2 regions of the Micromonospora sp. 067-2 genome follow, and region 2 is predicted to be linked to the other one. Evidence: riboswitches for the same ligand, from Rfam matches in the RefSeq annotation. Region 2 holds a riboswitch; the other holds the start of a gene.
The links. A riboswitch is a leader RNA that binds a small molecule or an ion and turns the genes downstream of it on or off. The one in region 2 is predicted to bind S-adenosylmethionine.

Region 1 (7,080 bases), on a different contig from region 2:
GCACGCCAAGGAGCAGTACCGGACCGACCGCGACCCTACCGAGCTGATCTTTTCGCGCCGGGTGGTCGCGAACTTCGCCGTCGACCCGGACCTGGTCTTCGTCACTACGCAGCTGCGGGGGGCGCAGACCCGGTTCCTGCCGTTCAACACCGGCAGCGAGGGGCCGGGGCGCCCCGGCGGCAAGGGAAACCCCCCGGCCACAGAGTTCGGTAAGTACCCCACCTCATACCTGTGGGATGAGATCTGGCAGCGGGACAACTGGCTCGACCTGCTAGAGCGTTTCGTCCACCTGCATCAGGAGAAGGTCGCAGGCGGTCGTACCCGAAAGACCTTGGTCTTCCCGCGTTATCATCAGTGGCATGCGGTGAAGCGGCTGACCGCCCACGCGGCCCGGCACGGTGCCGGGCACAACTATCTGCTGATGGCGTCGGCGGGCTCAGGCAAGTCGAACGCCATCGCCTGGCTCGCCCACCGGCTTTCGTCGCTGCACACCCTGAGCGACCCGGCCGCGCTCGACCCGGACTCGGTCGCGGCCGGCGTCAAGCCGGGCAGCCCGGTCTTTGACAAGGTCATCATCATCACCGACCGGCGGAACCTGGACTCTCAGCTCCGCGACACCGTCGGCAGCTTCGAGCAGACCGCCGGGCTCGTCGTGAAGATCGACGAGAAGCACGGCGCAAAGTCCGAGCAGCTCGCCAAGGCGCTCTCCCAGGAGACCGGCAAAATCGTCACGGTCACCCTGGCCACCTTCCCGGCCCTCAGGGATTACCTCCAGCGCAACCCGACCGAGATCCGCGGCAGCCGGTTCGCCATCATCGTGGATGAGGCGCACTCTTCCCAGGCGGGTGAAGCGGCCACCGACGTGCGGCGGGTGCTGCGCGACCTCGGTCTGGACGCCGAGTCCGATGACCCGGGCGCCACCAGCGCCGCCGGGCCACGCACCACCGAGGAGAAGCTGGCGGCGAGCGTCCGCAAGCGGCAGCGCAGCTCGAACCTCTCCTACTTCGCCTTCACGGCCACGCCGAAACACAAGACCCTCGAGCTCTTCGGCACGCTCGGCGAGGATGGCAAGTACCACCCGTTCCATGTCTATTCGATGCGGCAGGCGATCGAGGAGGGCTTCATCCTCGACCCGCTGCGCAACTACATCACCTACGACACCTACTGGAAACTGGTCAACGAAAACCCGGACGAACGGGAGGTCGACTCGTCCAAGGCGAACAAGGAGCTCGCCCGGTACGCACTGACCCACGAGTCCACCGTCGCCCAGCACGCGCAGATCATCGTCGAGCATTTCCGGGCGCACACCGCCGGGCGACTCGGCGGTCGGGCCAAGGCGATGGTCGTCACCTCCTCCCGGCTGAGCGCCGTGCAGATGTCCCGGGCAATCAAGCGATACCTGGACGACCGCGACTACCCGGACCCGGGCGTCCTGGTGGCCTTCTCCGGCACCCTCACCTACGAGGGCGCCGAGGTCACCGAGTCGAAGGAGAACGGCGGCCTGCCGGAAAAAGCCTTGCCGAAGGCGTTCGCCTACACCCGGGCCGGCGATAAGACCGCCCGTGCTGGCACCGCCGCCGGCCAGCGCGAGTACCGCATCCTGGTGGTCGCGGAGAAGTATCAGACCGGCTTCGACCAGCCGCTGCTGACCACGATGTACGTCAACAAGAAGCTTCACGGTGTCTCCGCTGTGCAGACGCTGTCCCGGCTCAACCGCACCGCCGACCGCAAGAGCCAGGGCGACCTGGCGGTGCTGGACTTCGTCAACGACGCCGAGGAGATCAAGGAAGCATTCCGGCCCTACTTCGAAGAGGCCGAGACCCTCCCCTCCGACCCCAACCTGCTTTACACGGCGCAGAGCCGGGTGATGTCCGCGCAGCTGCTGGTCGAGGCGGAAATGCAGGAGTTCGTGGAGGCGTACCTGGCGGCTGAGGAGCAGGCCGCCGGTAACGCGGCGAAGTGGGAGAAGTTGCACGCTGAGCTCTACCGGCACCTCCAGCCCGCCGTCGACCGCTTCGACGTGCTGCTCAACCGCGAGGACGAGTCGGACTGGGAGGCCGCTGAAACGTTCCGCGGCGACCTCACCGACTACGTCCGCAAGTACGGCTTCCTTGCTCAGATCGTCCCGTACGCCGACTCGGAGCTGGAACGGCTCTACCTCTACGGCCGGCACCTGCTCAACCGGCTGGGTCGACGGGGCGACGGGGGCGTCGACGTCGGCGAGGTCGACCTCAGCCACCTGCGGGTGGAGAAGACCGGCGAGCACGACGTCAGCCTCAACCCGGAGGGCGCCGCTGAGATGAAGGGCTTCGGCGACGGCTCCGGCGGGGCGAAGGAGCCGGAGAAATCCCTGCTCTCCGAGCTGGTCGACCGGTTCAACGAGCGGTTCGGCACCAGCTTCACTGACGATGATGTGGTCAAGCCGTTGAACGAGGCGATGGCCGACCCGAAGGTCCGCCAGGCCGCTGTCGCCAACGACGAGGAGAACTTCGGCCACGTCTTCGGGCCGGTGTTCGAGGAAAAGATGATGGACCACTTCGAGACCGCCGCCGACCTCGGTCGCCGCTACTTCGGTCCGGAGCCCGACTTCCGCAGCTCGCTCAACCGCAGCGCCCGCAGCGCCGCCTGGCGGCTGATCCGCCGGCAGGAGGGGGTCGTCGACGACGAGGCGGCCTGACTGGCCGATGCCGCCGCGGCGCCAACGTGACACGCCGCGGCGGCAACCCTGGACGATGATCGGTTCGACCGCAACACTGACCATCTGGCTGGGACAGTCGCGGGGGTGGGGGCAACGTGCGGACAGAGCCGATCGCCGGTCGATACGAGCGGGTCGAGGAGATCGGCTCCGGCGGCATGGGGCACGTCTGGCGCGGCTACGACAGCGTCCTCGACCGTGAGGTCGCCATCAAACTCATCCGCGTCGAGGCCGTGCAAACCCCGCAGCAGGCGGAAGAGTTCGCCAAGCGATTCCGCCGGGAGGCCCGCGTCACCGCACGCATCCAACACCACGGCGTGCCCCAGGTGTACGACGCGGTCCTCGACCGCTCATACGACCGGCTCTACCTGGTGATGGAGTTCGTTCGCGGCACCGCCCTGCGGGCCTTCATCGACCCACAGCACCCGCTGCCGGTTACCTGGGCAGCCGCTATCGCCGCGCAGATCTGCACCGTCCTCTCCCACGCCCACGCCATCCCCGTCGTGCACCGCGACCTCAAACCCGACAACGTCCTGGTCACCGCGGATGGGGCGATCAAGCTCCTCGACTTCGGCATCGCCGCCATCCTGCGCACCGACGTCACCCGCCTCACCGCAACCGGCAGCGCCCTCGGCACCCACCACTACATGCCGCCCGAGCAGATCCAGAACGCACAGATCACGCCGCAGAGCGACCTGTACGCCCTGGGCTGCGTCCTGCACGAACTCCTCGCCGGGCAGCGGGTCTTCGCTGGCGGCAGCGACTTCGAACTATGGCACCAGCACGTCACCGAGCCGCCACCACCTCTACGGACGCTCCGCCACGACGTGCCCGCAGCGATCGAGGAGTTGGTCCTCGATCTGCTGGCCAAGGCCCCCGAGGACCGGCCGACGGACGCCTACGACGTCTACGAGCGCCTGCTGCCCTTCCTACCGCTACCTGGATCGGCACCGCCCGCCTCCGAGCACGCGAGCAGCGCGATGCCCGACCCGACGCTGGTGTACCGCCGACCCAACGCCCCCCGTCGCCGGCCCGCGCCCGCCCCCGTGGTCCCGGCGCCGCGCAGTGAGACGTCGGCCGCCGATCCGGCGGCGATTCTCCAGACCGGGGTTCGAGACGCGATCAAGGCTGCCGTCTCGCAATCCGATGAGCTGCTGGACGACGAGCGCTTCGCCCAAGCCGCCGAAGTGCTCGAGGGCGTGATCGGCCCCGCCAGCGCGGCGCTCGGCGCTGAAAGTCCCCGCGTGCTGGGACTGCGTTCACGGCGAGCCGCCATTCTCATCATCGGCGGGGACTTCCGGCGCGCGCTGCCGGAGTTCGACGCCCTCGCCGCCGCGTACGCCCGCACCGCCGGCCCCACCAGCGAGGACGCGTTGGAATGCCTCCGGCAGGCAGCCCACTGCCGGGCGGAACTCGGCCAGGCCACCACAGCCCTGCGCCAGTTCCGGCAGGTGCTGACGCACGTACGCGCCGCCTCCGGCGATGTCTCCCCCACGGCTCTCGACCTGCGCCGCAACATCGGCATACTGCTGATCTCCGAAGACAAGGCCGCCGAGGCCGCGGACGAGCTGCAACCGCTGCACGACGACCTTTGCGTCGTCTACGGCCCAGACCATGAGCTGACCCAGGAAGTCGCCGACCTGCTTGCCCGGCTCCGACTCGGCGCCGACTGATAGTTCCGCCACCGCCCCGCCGCGCCGTTTGCTCAGGTCTTTCCGCGTGTTGCCCGGAGTTGCTCCCGACATCGGTGATCTCTATGCTTCCTGGGCGTCAAGAGTGGTCAGCGTCAAGCCTCCCGGCTTGCTGACCCGGCAACCGCGCCACCCGCGCACGGTGCCTCCGGGGGAAGACCAGGCCGACCGCAAGCTGCGGTACGGCAAGAGCGGGTGCCTCGGGCACCGGAGAGCGAGTTCACCGTGCCATTCGAAGAACTGGACCTGACTGCTTTCGCGGTCTGCCTGACCTGCGGGCACCTCCGCGACGGTGCCCGGCGCAAGCAGCGGTGCCGCTGCCAGCCCCGTACGCCGGAGTGGGAGCAGCAGTGGCAGCGCCAGGACATTCCCGGTGACCTCGACCTGTGTGTGTTGTGCGTCCGGGACACGGTGACCACCCAAACCCGGTGGTCGTGGCTGGCCTGCGAGACCTGCCGACACGTCTCGCAGGTGGTCGGCGAACGGTACGGCCACTGCGCCGCACTGCCGCTGGGCCGGCACTCGCTCATGAACGGCGACGTGGCCCAGCGGCAGACGGCCACGACCATCGAGGTCGCTGCCTCGCTGGTGGCCTCCGCACGGCGTTGTAACGAGCTGCGCGAGTGGCAGCAGGTGGAGTTCGCCCGGCTCGCCGAGCCACTACGCGTGATTGCTTCGAGCCTGCCGCTGGCCGAGTGGCAGCGGCAGTCGCCGCCCTCGCTTGGAGCAAGCGTCGACGCTTTCGACCGCTACGGCGTCATGCCCGTGCCCAACGACCTCAGCAGCCTCCGGCAGGCCCAGACCGAATTCCTGTCCACCGCGCGTTGACCGCCAGTCCAGCCGGCTGCTGATAGGTACCCGAATCGCCAACAGCGGCCGCGCTGGTCATCGTCCATCGACGGTCCGGTGATGACGGGCAGCTCAATTGCCGCGGCATTCGATAGCATCCGGCCATGATGGACGGTGGCGGGCAGCGACGTCGGCGCCTGGTGGTCGAAGCATGACCATCATCAGTGGTTGGCCGGCGCTGACCGTGGCGTTGAGCAACAGAGCCTCGCCAGCGAGGTTGTTCATTCAGGAGCGGTTCGGCCGCTGGCAGGACCTGCAGGCACGGTATCGGAAATCCATGCGCTCCCTTGTCGTGCCGGGGAGTCAGGCGAACCCTGGCACCATCGGCTCGGCCTTCGACTGGATGGTGCGCTTCATGGTGCATCCCAGGCCGGACCTGCGCTTGGCACTGCTCGGCGCGCGCACTCCCCCACTACGGCACGCGGTCCACGAACTGGCGCGCACGCTGAATTACTCCGAAAGCGGCGACAGCGTGGGGGCCTTCCGGTTCACCGGACCGGCCGCAGGCAGCGAAGCCGATCATCAACTCGTTGCCCGGGCCTGCTGGGCGCTGGCTCTCCTCACCGACCTGTACCGGGTCGGTCCCACACCTGGATCCCCGTTGATGGCCCTGGTCCCAAGGTCCATCACCGCCGAGAAGCTACTCGAGCTCGCCCCACCCGCGGCCCTCAACGAGCTCCAGGCATTGCGCGCCTTCGCCGAGCGGAGCCTCCTGCCGTCCCTGTCGGCGCGGCATGGCGCTTGGGCCCTCGGGCCGACCTTCGCCGGGTCATCGCTGATGAATGCCGACGCCGACCTGATCGCCGCCGGTTTGCTGCTCGAACTCAAGACGGGCCTCGGCAGCAAGCGCCGCGACGGGACGCGGCGGTCATCATTGGAAGCGCCGACCATCATGCAGCTACTCGGCTACGTACTGCTGGACTTCCCTGACGAGTTCGCCATCAAAGCTGTCGGCGTTTACAACGCCCGCTACGCACACCTGACGACCTGGCGCCTAACCGAACTCCTGGCTGAGTTGGCGGGCCGGCCCGTCGACCTGAAGGAAGAGCGTGTCGCCTTCCATCAGCTGCTCCACGGGCGACCACGTTAGTCCTCGCGTCGGAGACCATCTATGTAGCCCTGAATGAGGGCGGACGCGTCGCGGAAGTCGAGGTCGAAGAACTCGCGATCCTTGCGCACCCGGTAGGGCGCCAATCGATCGTGCAGCTCGGCCTCTACCGACGGAGCATCCGCGACCACCCACAAAGCGCGCACGCCATACGGGATAACGACGCCTGTCGCCCGGTTGATCTCCCTCACCCGCTCCTCGACGGTCCGCTCGGTGTAGCCGATCTTCAGCATCCGAGGCTGCTCGCGAGTCGACAGCACGTAGATGTAGCCAGCTCCTCGTGTTTCACGCGGCTGTTCCCCGACGAGTCCGGCCAGTTGGACCTGCACGTCCGCGTCAGTCAGGAGCGTGAGCTGCTTCGCAGCTGTGGCATCGTCGCCATCCCTGATCGCGGTGCGTAGGCGACTGAGCGCGTCACCAACTTGTAGGCGGCGCTTACGTCCGGGGCGGCCCAGCTGTTGCCACACGGTGAACCAGTCCCACTGGTCCTGCTTGTGACAGCGCGAGTAGAGCCCCTTGACTTCCGACAGGGCCTCCAGCAGTGACGTGCTGGACTCAATCGAGTCGTTCTGCAGGTAGCTCAGCACGGCCGCTACCGACTGCCGTCGTTTCTGCTCGATGTCGGGCTTGACGGGGGCCATCCCGAAGCCCCACTTCTGCGCGACCTGCACGCGATGGTCTCGAACTGGAGATGCCACGACCGCCTCCTCCTCCCGTAGCTTCATGCGCCGTCGGAT
Region 2 (7,080 bases):
GGTGGGGCCGAACGTCCGCGCCATCGTCTCCGGAGACCGGGTGCTCTTCGACCCGGACGAGCGCTCCGAGGTCGAGTTGCACGGCCGCGGGTACGTGCTCCTGCGGGAGCGGGACGTGCACGCCGTGGCCGCCGAGCGCATCGAGAACGACCCCACCGGCCTCTACCTCTGAGAACTCCCCGGCCACCCGGCCCCTCCGCGCGCCGTTTGTCGTGCCCCACGACGGGAAGCCATCCGGCGACCGTGGCCCTGGGGAGGGACGATGCCGGTATTCGTGAAGAAGCTGCTGACCTGGGGCAGCGTCGCGTTCCTGATCTACTTCATGGCGTTCCGGCCGGACGGTGCCGCGCAGCTGTTCAAGGGCGTCGGGGCCGCGCTGGTCGCGATGGCCCAGGGCCTCGGTGACTTCCTCACCACCCTGATGACCTGAGCCGCGCGTCACGACCTGAGCCGCGCGTCACGACCTGAGCCGCGCGCCGCGTCAGGGCTGACCGGGCGGTCAGGGCGCCGGAGGCCGCGCGCCGTACCAGCCGGGCGGGGCGTGACCAACCGGAGGCGGCGGCGGGCCCAGCACCACCGGGATCGGCACCACCGGCTCGTCCGGCGCGGCCACCGGTCGCTGCGAACCGTCCGGAAACCGCAGGTGGTAGCGACTGCCGTCCCAGACCCCGACCGGGGCCTGCGGGTCCCGACCGACGAAGAACGACCGGTACGAGGTGATCGCCTCCAGCAGCTCCCGCTCCTCACGGGCCGTCCGCTCCCGGTCGGCGGGCTTGCTGTCCAGGCCGCGCAGCGTCCCGTCGCGCAGCAGGGCCAGCCGGGTGGCGGCGAACTGGTACCCCCGCATCGCCCGCACCCCGGCGTCCCCGGCCACCCGGCGAGCCCAGCTACGGGCCGCGTGCCGGCGGCCGAGGCTGCTCAGCGCGGCCACCTCGGGTGGGCTCAGCCAGCCGGCACGTACGTAGTCCGGCAGTGTCCGCTCGGTGAGCCGCCCCTCCCACGCGCGCAGCCACACCGCCAGCCCCACCGTGGCGAAGAAGACCGGCACCATCAGCCCCAGGAAGCCGTACAACATGATGAACGTCTCGCCGGTGGCCTGGGTGAGCGTGGGCAGCAGGTTCCAGGTGCCGTGCAGGATCATCGCCAGCAGGAGGCCCGCGATCGGGGCGAGCACCCGGACCCGGCGGTCGGCCGTCCGTGCCGCGACACCCAACCCCACACCGGTCATCGAGGTGAAGAGCGGATGGGCGAACCCGAACAGCAGGATCCGCACGATGAAGATGGCGATGACCTGCTGGGTACCGGTCGCCGGGCCGTACCGGTCGGCGCCGCTCGCGTAGCCGTACCCGCCCAGGTAGAGGATGTTCTCCACCATGGCGAAGCCGACCGCGGACAGCCCGCAGTAGACCAGGCCGTCGGTGATCCCGGACCACTCGCGGCGGCGGAACACCAGGAGCAGGATCGGGCCGAGGGCCTTCGTCAGCTCCTCGATGAACGGCGCCACCAGCACGCCGGTGAGCGCGGCCGGCAGCCCCCAGTCGTCGAACCGGGCGGCGGCGAACTCGTTCACCGTGAGCGCGGCCGCGGTCGAGACGAACGCCCCCCAGGCGAAGCAGAAGATGAGGTATTTCAGCGGCTCCGGCTCGTAGCGGTCCAGCCAGAGGAAGCAGGCGACCAGCACCGGCACCGGGAGGATGGCGGCGACCACCCCGATCAGCAGCGCGCGTACACCGAGCGACTGGCCGAGCGTGAAGACCATGAAGACCGCGCACGCGGCGATGAAGAGCACCACCCCGGCCAGCACCACGAACCGCCGCCAGCCCACTCGGCGCAGCAGCATCCGGGGCGCCTCGCCGGCGGGCGCAGCCGCGGGCTCGGGCAGCGACGACGTCGGGGGTGCACCGGGCGGGGTGTCGGCCATGCGGTCAGCGTAGCCATCCGCCGCCGGCTGGTCCGGTCGCATCGGTAGCCGCTATGCTGCCCTGAGGTCACGAGCGCCAGCGTCAAGCCCCGGCTTGCTGGCCGGCAACCCTCGTCGAGTTCGCGGTGGGGTGCCCCGGGTGATGACCGGGCCCAGCCCGATCGGCGTGCTGGGCAAGCGCGGACCCCGTCCCGACACCAGACCCGGGGTCCCTGACCCCGGAGGTTCCGGCGTGTCCGTCACCCTCGTACCCTCGCTTCCCACCCGGTCCGCCGCGGCACCCGCGCCGGACCGGTCGGCGCCGCTCGACGTGCTCGGCGTTCCCGGCGAGATCAACCTGGACTACGCGGCCAGCGCGCCGTGCGCGCGGGCCGCCGCCGACGCGGTGGCCGAGCTGCTGCCCTGGTACGCCAGCGTGCACCGCGGCGCGGGCGCGCTGTCCCGGCACTGCACGCTGGCCTACGAGCGGGCCCGGCAGACGGTCGGTGACTTCTTCGGTGCCCGCGCCGACGACCACGTGATCTTCACCCGCAACACGACGGACGCGCTCAACCTGCTGGCCCGGGCGCTGCCCGCCGGCACCACCGTGGTCACCTTCGCCGGTGAGCACCACGCCAACCTGCTGCCCTGGCCGCGCGGGTCGGTCCGGCTGCCGGTGCCCGCCGACCCCGGCGGGGCGGTACGCGCCCTCGCCGCCGCCCTCACCGAGCTGCGCCGGGACAGCAACCCGGCGCTGCCCGTGCTGGTCGCCGTGACCGGGGCGAGCAATGTGACCGGCGAGCGGTGGCCGGTCAGCGAACTGGCCCGCGTGGCCCACCGGCACGGGGCACGGATCGCCCTGGACGCCGCGCAGCTCGCCCCACACGCCCCGGTCGATCTGCTCGCGCTGGACGTGGACTACCTCGCCGTCTCCGGGCACAAGCTGTACGCGCCGTTCGGCGCGGGCGTCCTGATCGGCCGGGCCGACTGGCTGGACGCCGCCCCGCCGTACCTGGCCGGTGGGGGTGCCACCAGCCGTGTCGGATCGGCCACCCACGACGTGACCTGGGCGACCGGCCCCGCACGGCACGAGGGCGGCACCCCCAACCTGGTCGGCGCGGTGGCGCTCGCCGCGGTGTGCACCGCGCTGGCGGACGCGGACCGGACCGTGTTGGCCGCCCGCGAGCAGGCGTTGCTGGCCCGGCTGCGCGCCGGCATCGCCGCCCTGCCACACGTGGTGGAACTGCACACGTTCGGCCCGGACGCGCCCCGGGTCGGCATCGTCTCGTTCGTGGTCGCCGGGTGGGACTCCGCCGCGGTGGCGACCCGGCTGGCCGCCGAGCACCGGATCGGCGTACGGGACGGGCTGTTCTGTGCCCACCCACTGGCCCGGCGGCTGCTCAGCGAGGCGGCGGGGCGTACCGGCCGGCGGGACCTGCCGCCCACCGCGCTGCGGGCCAGCATCGGCCTGGGCAGCACGGCCGCTCAGGTGGACCGGCTGCTGGCCGCGCTCGCCGCGCTGGGCTAGGCCGCGCCAGCGGGCGACGCGTCGTGCTCAGCCGACCGGCGGGGCGGTGGGAGGCTTCGGCGCCTCGCCCGCTTCGACCGGTTCACCGACCGGCCGCTCCTGCTCCCCGAAGGCGGTACGGATCCATCGGTTCGCCTCCTCCTGCTCGATCCCGGAGGCCACCAGCAGGTCACTCGCCGTCGTCCGGATCTGGGCGATCACCACGCTGCCGGAGAAGCCGACACCGGCGCCGTACGCCCGGCTGGCCTCGCTGACCGCCCGCAACGACCGTTCCCGGGCCTTCTGCGGCTCCTCGCCCGCGGCGAACTCGTGTTTGAGCAGCCGGACCGACTCGGCGAGGTGACCGATTCCGTCCGGCATCGGGTCCGGCACCGGTTCGTCGTCCTCGATCAGCGTGACGGACCGGCGGATCAGCGTGCCGCTGTTGCGCATGGCCCGGTCGATCGGGTCGGCGGCCTCCGCGTAGTGGGTCAGCTCGTCGCGCCGGTGCCAGCGGGCCGGGGAGAGGGTCGCGGTCTCCTTCGCACCCTCGATCGCCTCGCCCAGGGTCGCCAACTCCTCCTTGTTGTCGCGCAGCCGCTCCAACGCCCGCTGGATGGTGGCTCGGTTGCGGTGGCGCAGCCCGTCGGCGGTGGTGTCGAGCTGGGCTGCGAGCAGGTCCAGCGCCGGCCGGGCGGCACGATTGATCACCCGGAGCGGGTTCAGCGGCAGCAGGACCGCCGTCACCAGCAGCGCGATCCCGCCGCCGAGGAACGCGTCGACGAAGCGCGGGATCTCCAGGTTCTGGGTCGACGGGCTCAGCGTGACGATCAGCACCGCCGTGGCCGCCGCCTGGATGACGATCGCCACGCTGGCCCCGGCGAAGATCGTGACCAGGATCGCGACCGTGACCACCAGGCCGAGCTGCCACGCCCCGGTGCCGAGCAGGTAGATCAGAAAGTCGCCGATGGCCACCCCGATCCCCACCCCGACGATCAGTTCGATGGTTCGGCGGAACCGCTGGCCGACCGACGCGGCCAGGGTGCCGACCGCGGAGATCGGCGCGAAGACCGGCTGCGGGTTGCCGAGCACCTTGTGCGAGACCAGGTACGCCAGCCCGGCGGCCAGCCCGGCCTGCACGGCCAGTCCGCCGGCCATCCGTACCCGGTGCAGCCGGTCGTGCAGGGTGGCCCGGCTGCGATGCCGCAGCTGCTCGGTGGCCTCGGCGATCCGCGCGCCGTCGACGTCCACCAGCCCATCGCGCAGCGCAGCACGCCGCACTACCGGAGGTCGCTTGTCCCGCGCCACAGCCATGGGCGCGACTACCCGGCGCGGCCCCGCTGAATCCTGCCGCCCGGCGCGGCGCCCGGATGCGGCAGACTCGGGTGGTGGCCGATCTGCTGGACCGGTGGCGGGGGGCGGCCCTGGGCGCCGGGGCGCACCCCGGCGCCGACGTGGTGCCGGCCGGGCAGCGGCTGCTCGCCCGCTGGCGGGAGGCGCACCGGCAGTACCACACAGTCGCCCACCTGCGCGCCGTGCTCGACGTGGTGGACCGGCACGCCGAGCTGGCCGACCACGCGGACCTGGTCCGGCTCGCGGCCTGGTGCCACGACGCGGTCTACGACCCACGAGGCGCCGGCGACGCCAACGAACGGGACAGCGCCACGCTGGCGGGGAGCGTGCTCGCCGAGCTCGGGGTGCCCGCGTCCGCGCTGGCCGAGGTACGCCGGCTGGTGCTGCTCACCGCCGGGCACGTGGTTGCCCGGGGCGACCGGAACGGCGGGCTGCTCTGCGACGCGGACCTCGCCGTGCTGGCGGCCCCGCGGGCGACCTACGACCGCTACGCCGCGGCCATCCGGCGGGAGTACGCGCACGTGCCGGAGCCGGTTTTCCGGGTGGGGCGGGCCGCGGTGCTCACCGGCCTGCTGGCACTGCCCGCCCTGTTCCGGTTGCCGCCGCTGAGCCAGCGGTGGGAGCGGCCGGCCCGGGACAACCTGCGTCGCGAGCTGGCCACGCTCACGGCTGCCGACTGACCAGGTGCTTCGGACGCCGAAGACCCGCGTGGCGGAGCAGCCGGACCAGCTCCCGGCTCGGCACCACCTGGGCACCGAGCCACACCGCCGCCGGGAACCGCTCGGCGGGGATGTCGTAGTGATCCCGGTCGAAACCCCGCCTGGGCGCTCCCAGCGTTTCGGCGAAGGCGTGCAGCTCCGCGTAGGAGACGTCGCTGATCAGGTGCGACCAGAGCCGACCGCGCCACGGCCACGCGGGCCGGTCCAGGTAGAGCATGGTGCCAAGCTAGCCCGCAGTGTCGATCATGTTGATGATCGGCGGCCGGCGATCTAGCCTCGGCGCTATGGCCCCCAACCCACTCCTCGACGACCTGCGTGCCGCGCTGGGCGAAGACGCCGTGCTCACCGACCCGGATCTGCTGCGCATGCACCAGCGGGACGAGGCCGACCTCTGCCCCGCCGGGATTCCGCTGGTGGTGACCCGCCCGCGCGACACCGAGGGGGTGGTCGCGGTGGTCCGTGCGGCGGCGCGACACGGCGTACCGCTGGTGCCGCAGGGCGCGCGGACCGGGCTGGCCGGCGCCGCGAACGCGGTGGACGGCGCCGTGGTGCTGAGCACGGTCGCGATGGACGAGATCCGGGAGATCGACCCGGTGAGCCGGATCGCGGTCGTCCAGCCGGGGGTGGTCAACGCGGCGCTGGCCGCGGCGGTGGCCAGACAGGGGCTGTGGTACCCGCCGGACCCCGGTTCCTGGGAGTCGTCCACGATCGGCGGCAACGTGGCCACCAACGCCGGCGGCATGTGCTGCGTCAAGTACGGCGTGACAACCGAGTACGTGCTCGGCCTGGAGGTGGTGCTCGCCTCCGGTGAGGTGCTGCGCACCGGCCGGCGTACCGCCAAGGGGGTGGCCGGTTACGACCTGACGCGGCTCTTCGTCGGCTCGGAGGGCACCCTCGGGGTGATCACCGAGGTGACCGTCTCGCTGCGACCCGCCCCGGCCGACTCGCTGACCCTGGTGGCGGTCTTTGGATCCACCGCGGCGGCCGGCACGGCGGTGGCGGAGATCGCCGCCCGGGGGCTCACCCCCAGCCTGCTGGAGCTGCTGGACCAGACCCACCTGCGGGCGATCGAGGCGTACCAGCCGATGGGGCTGCGGACCGATGCGCAGGCGCTGCTGCTGGCCGCCGCGGACACCGGCAGCCGGGCCGCCGACGACCTGGCGGCCCTGGCCGAGGTGTGCGGGGCGGCCGGTGCCGACGAGGTCTACGCGGCCACCGACGCGGTGGAGGCGGCAGCGTTGCTGCAGGCCCGGCGTCTGGCCCATCCGGCGATGGAGAAGTTCGCGGCCGACGCCCACCCGGGCGGCAACGGTGGTCTGGTGATCGACGACGTGGCGGTGCCACGCGGTTCGCTCGCCGCGCTGCTGGACGGCGTGGCCCGGATCGCGGTGGACTGTGATGTGCCGATCGGCGTGGTGGGGCACGCCGGTGACGGCAACATGCACCCGAACATCGTGGTCGACCGGGCCGACCCGGGAAGTGTGCAACGGGGTCGGCGGGCGTTCGACGAGATCATGCGGCTCGGCCTGGAACTGGGCGGCACCTGCACGGGCGAGCACGGGGTGGGACTGCTCAAGCGGGACTGGCTGGCCCGCGAGATC

Region 1: linked by a shared signal. The riboswitch ahead of ACLJN9_RS19430 (hypothetical protein) and the one ahead of ACLJN9_RS27535 (aminotransferase class V-fold PLP-dependent enzyme) in region 2 are both predicted to bind S-adenosylmethionine.

What each region holds. Positions count from the first base shown of each region.
Region 1 covers NZ_JAJPWB010000007.1:419,283-426,362, forward strand. Annotated here, with positions in the region: gene ACLJN9_RS19420 (type I restriction endonuclease subunit R) at 1-2,677, shown strand, start outside; gene ACLJN9_RS19425 (protein kinase domain-containing protein) at 2,794-4,368, shown strand; SAM riboswitch class IV at 4,464-4,584, shown strand; gene ACLJN9_RS19430 (hypothetical protein) at 4,612-5,214, shown strand; gene ACLJN9_RS19435 (hypothetical protein) at 5,387-6,325, shown strand; gene ACLJN9_RS19440 (GIY-YIG nuclease family protein) at 6,322-7,041, opposite strand.
Region 2 covers NZ_JAJPWB010000012.1:213,933-221,012, forward strand. Annotated here, with positions in the region: gene ACLJN9_RS27520 (GroES family chaperonin) at 1-172, shown strand, start outside; gene ACLJN9_RS27525 (hypothetical protein) at 263-430, shown strand; gene ACLJN9_RS27530 (PrsW family intramembrane metalloprotease) at 500-1,963, opposite strand; SAM riboswitch class IV at 1,987-2,107, shown strand; gene ACLJN9_RS27535 (aminotransferase class V-fold PLP-dependent enzyme) at 2,154-3,428, shown strand; gene ACLJN9_RS27540 (FUSC family protein) at 3,456-4,658, opposite strand; gene ACLJN9_RS27545 (metal-dependent phosphohydrolase) at 4,796-5,440, shown strand; gene ACLJN9_RS27550 (DUF4031 domain-containing protein) at 5,424-5,696, opposite strand; gene ACLJN9_RS27555 (FAD-binding oxidoreductase) at 5,764-7,080, shown strand, end outside.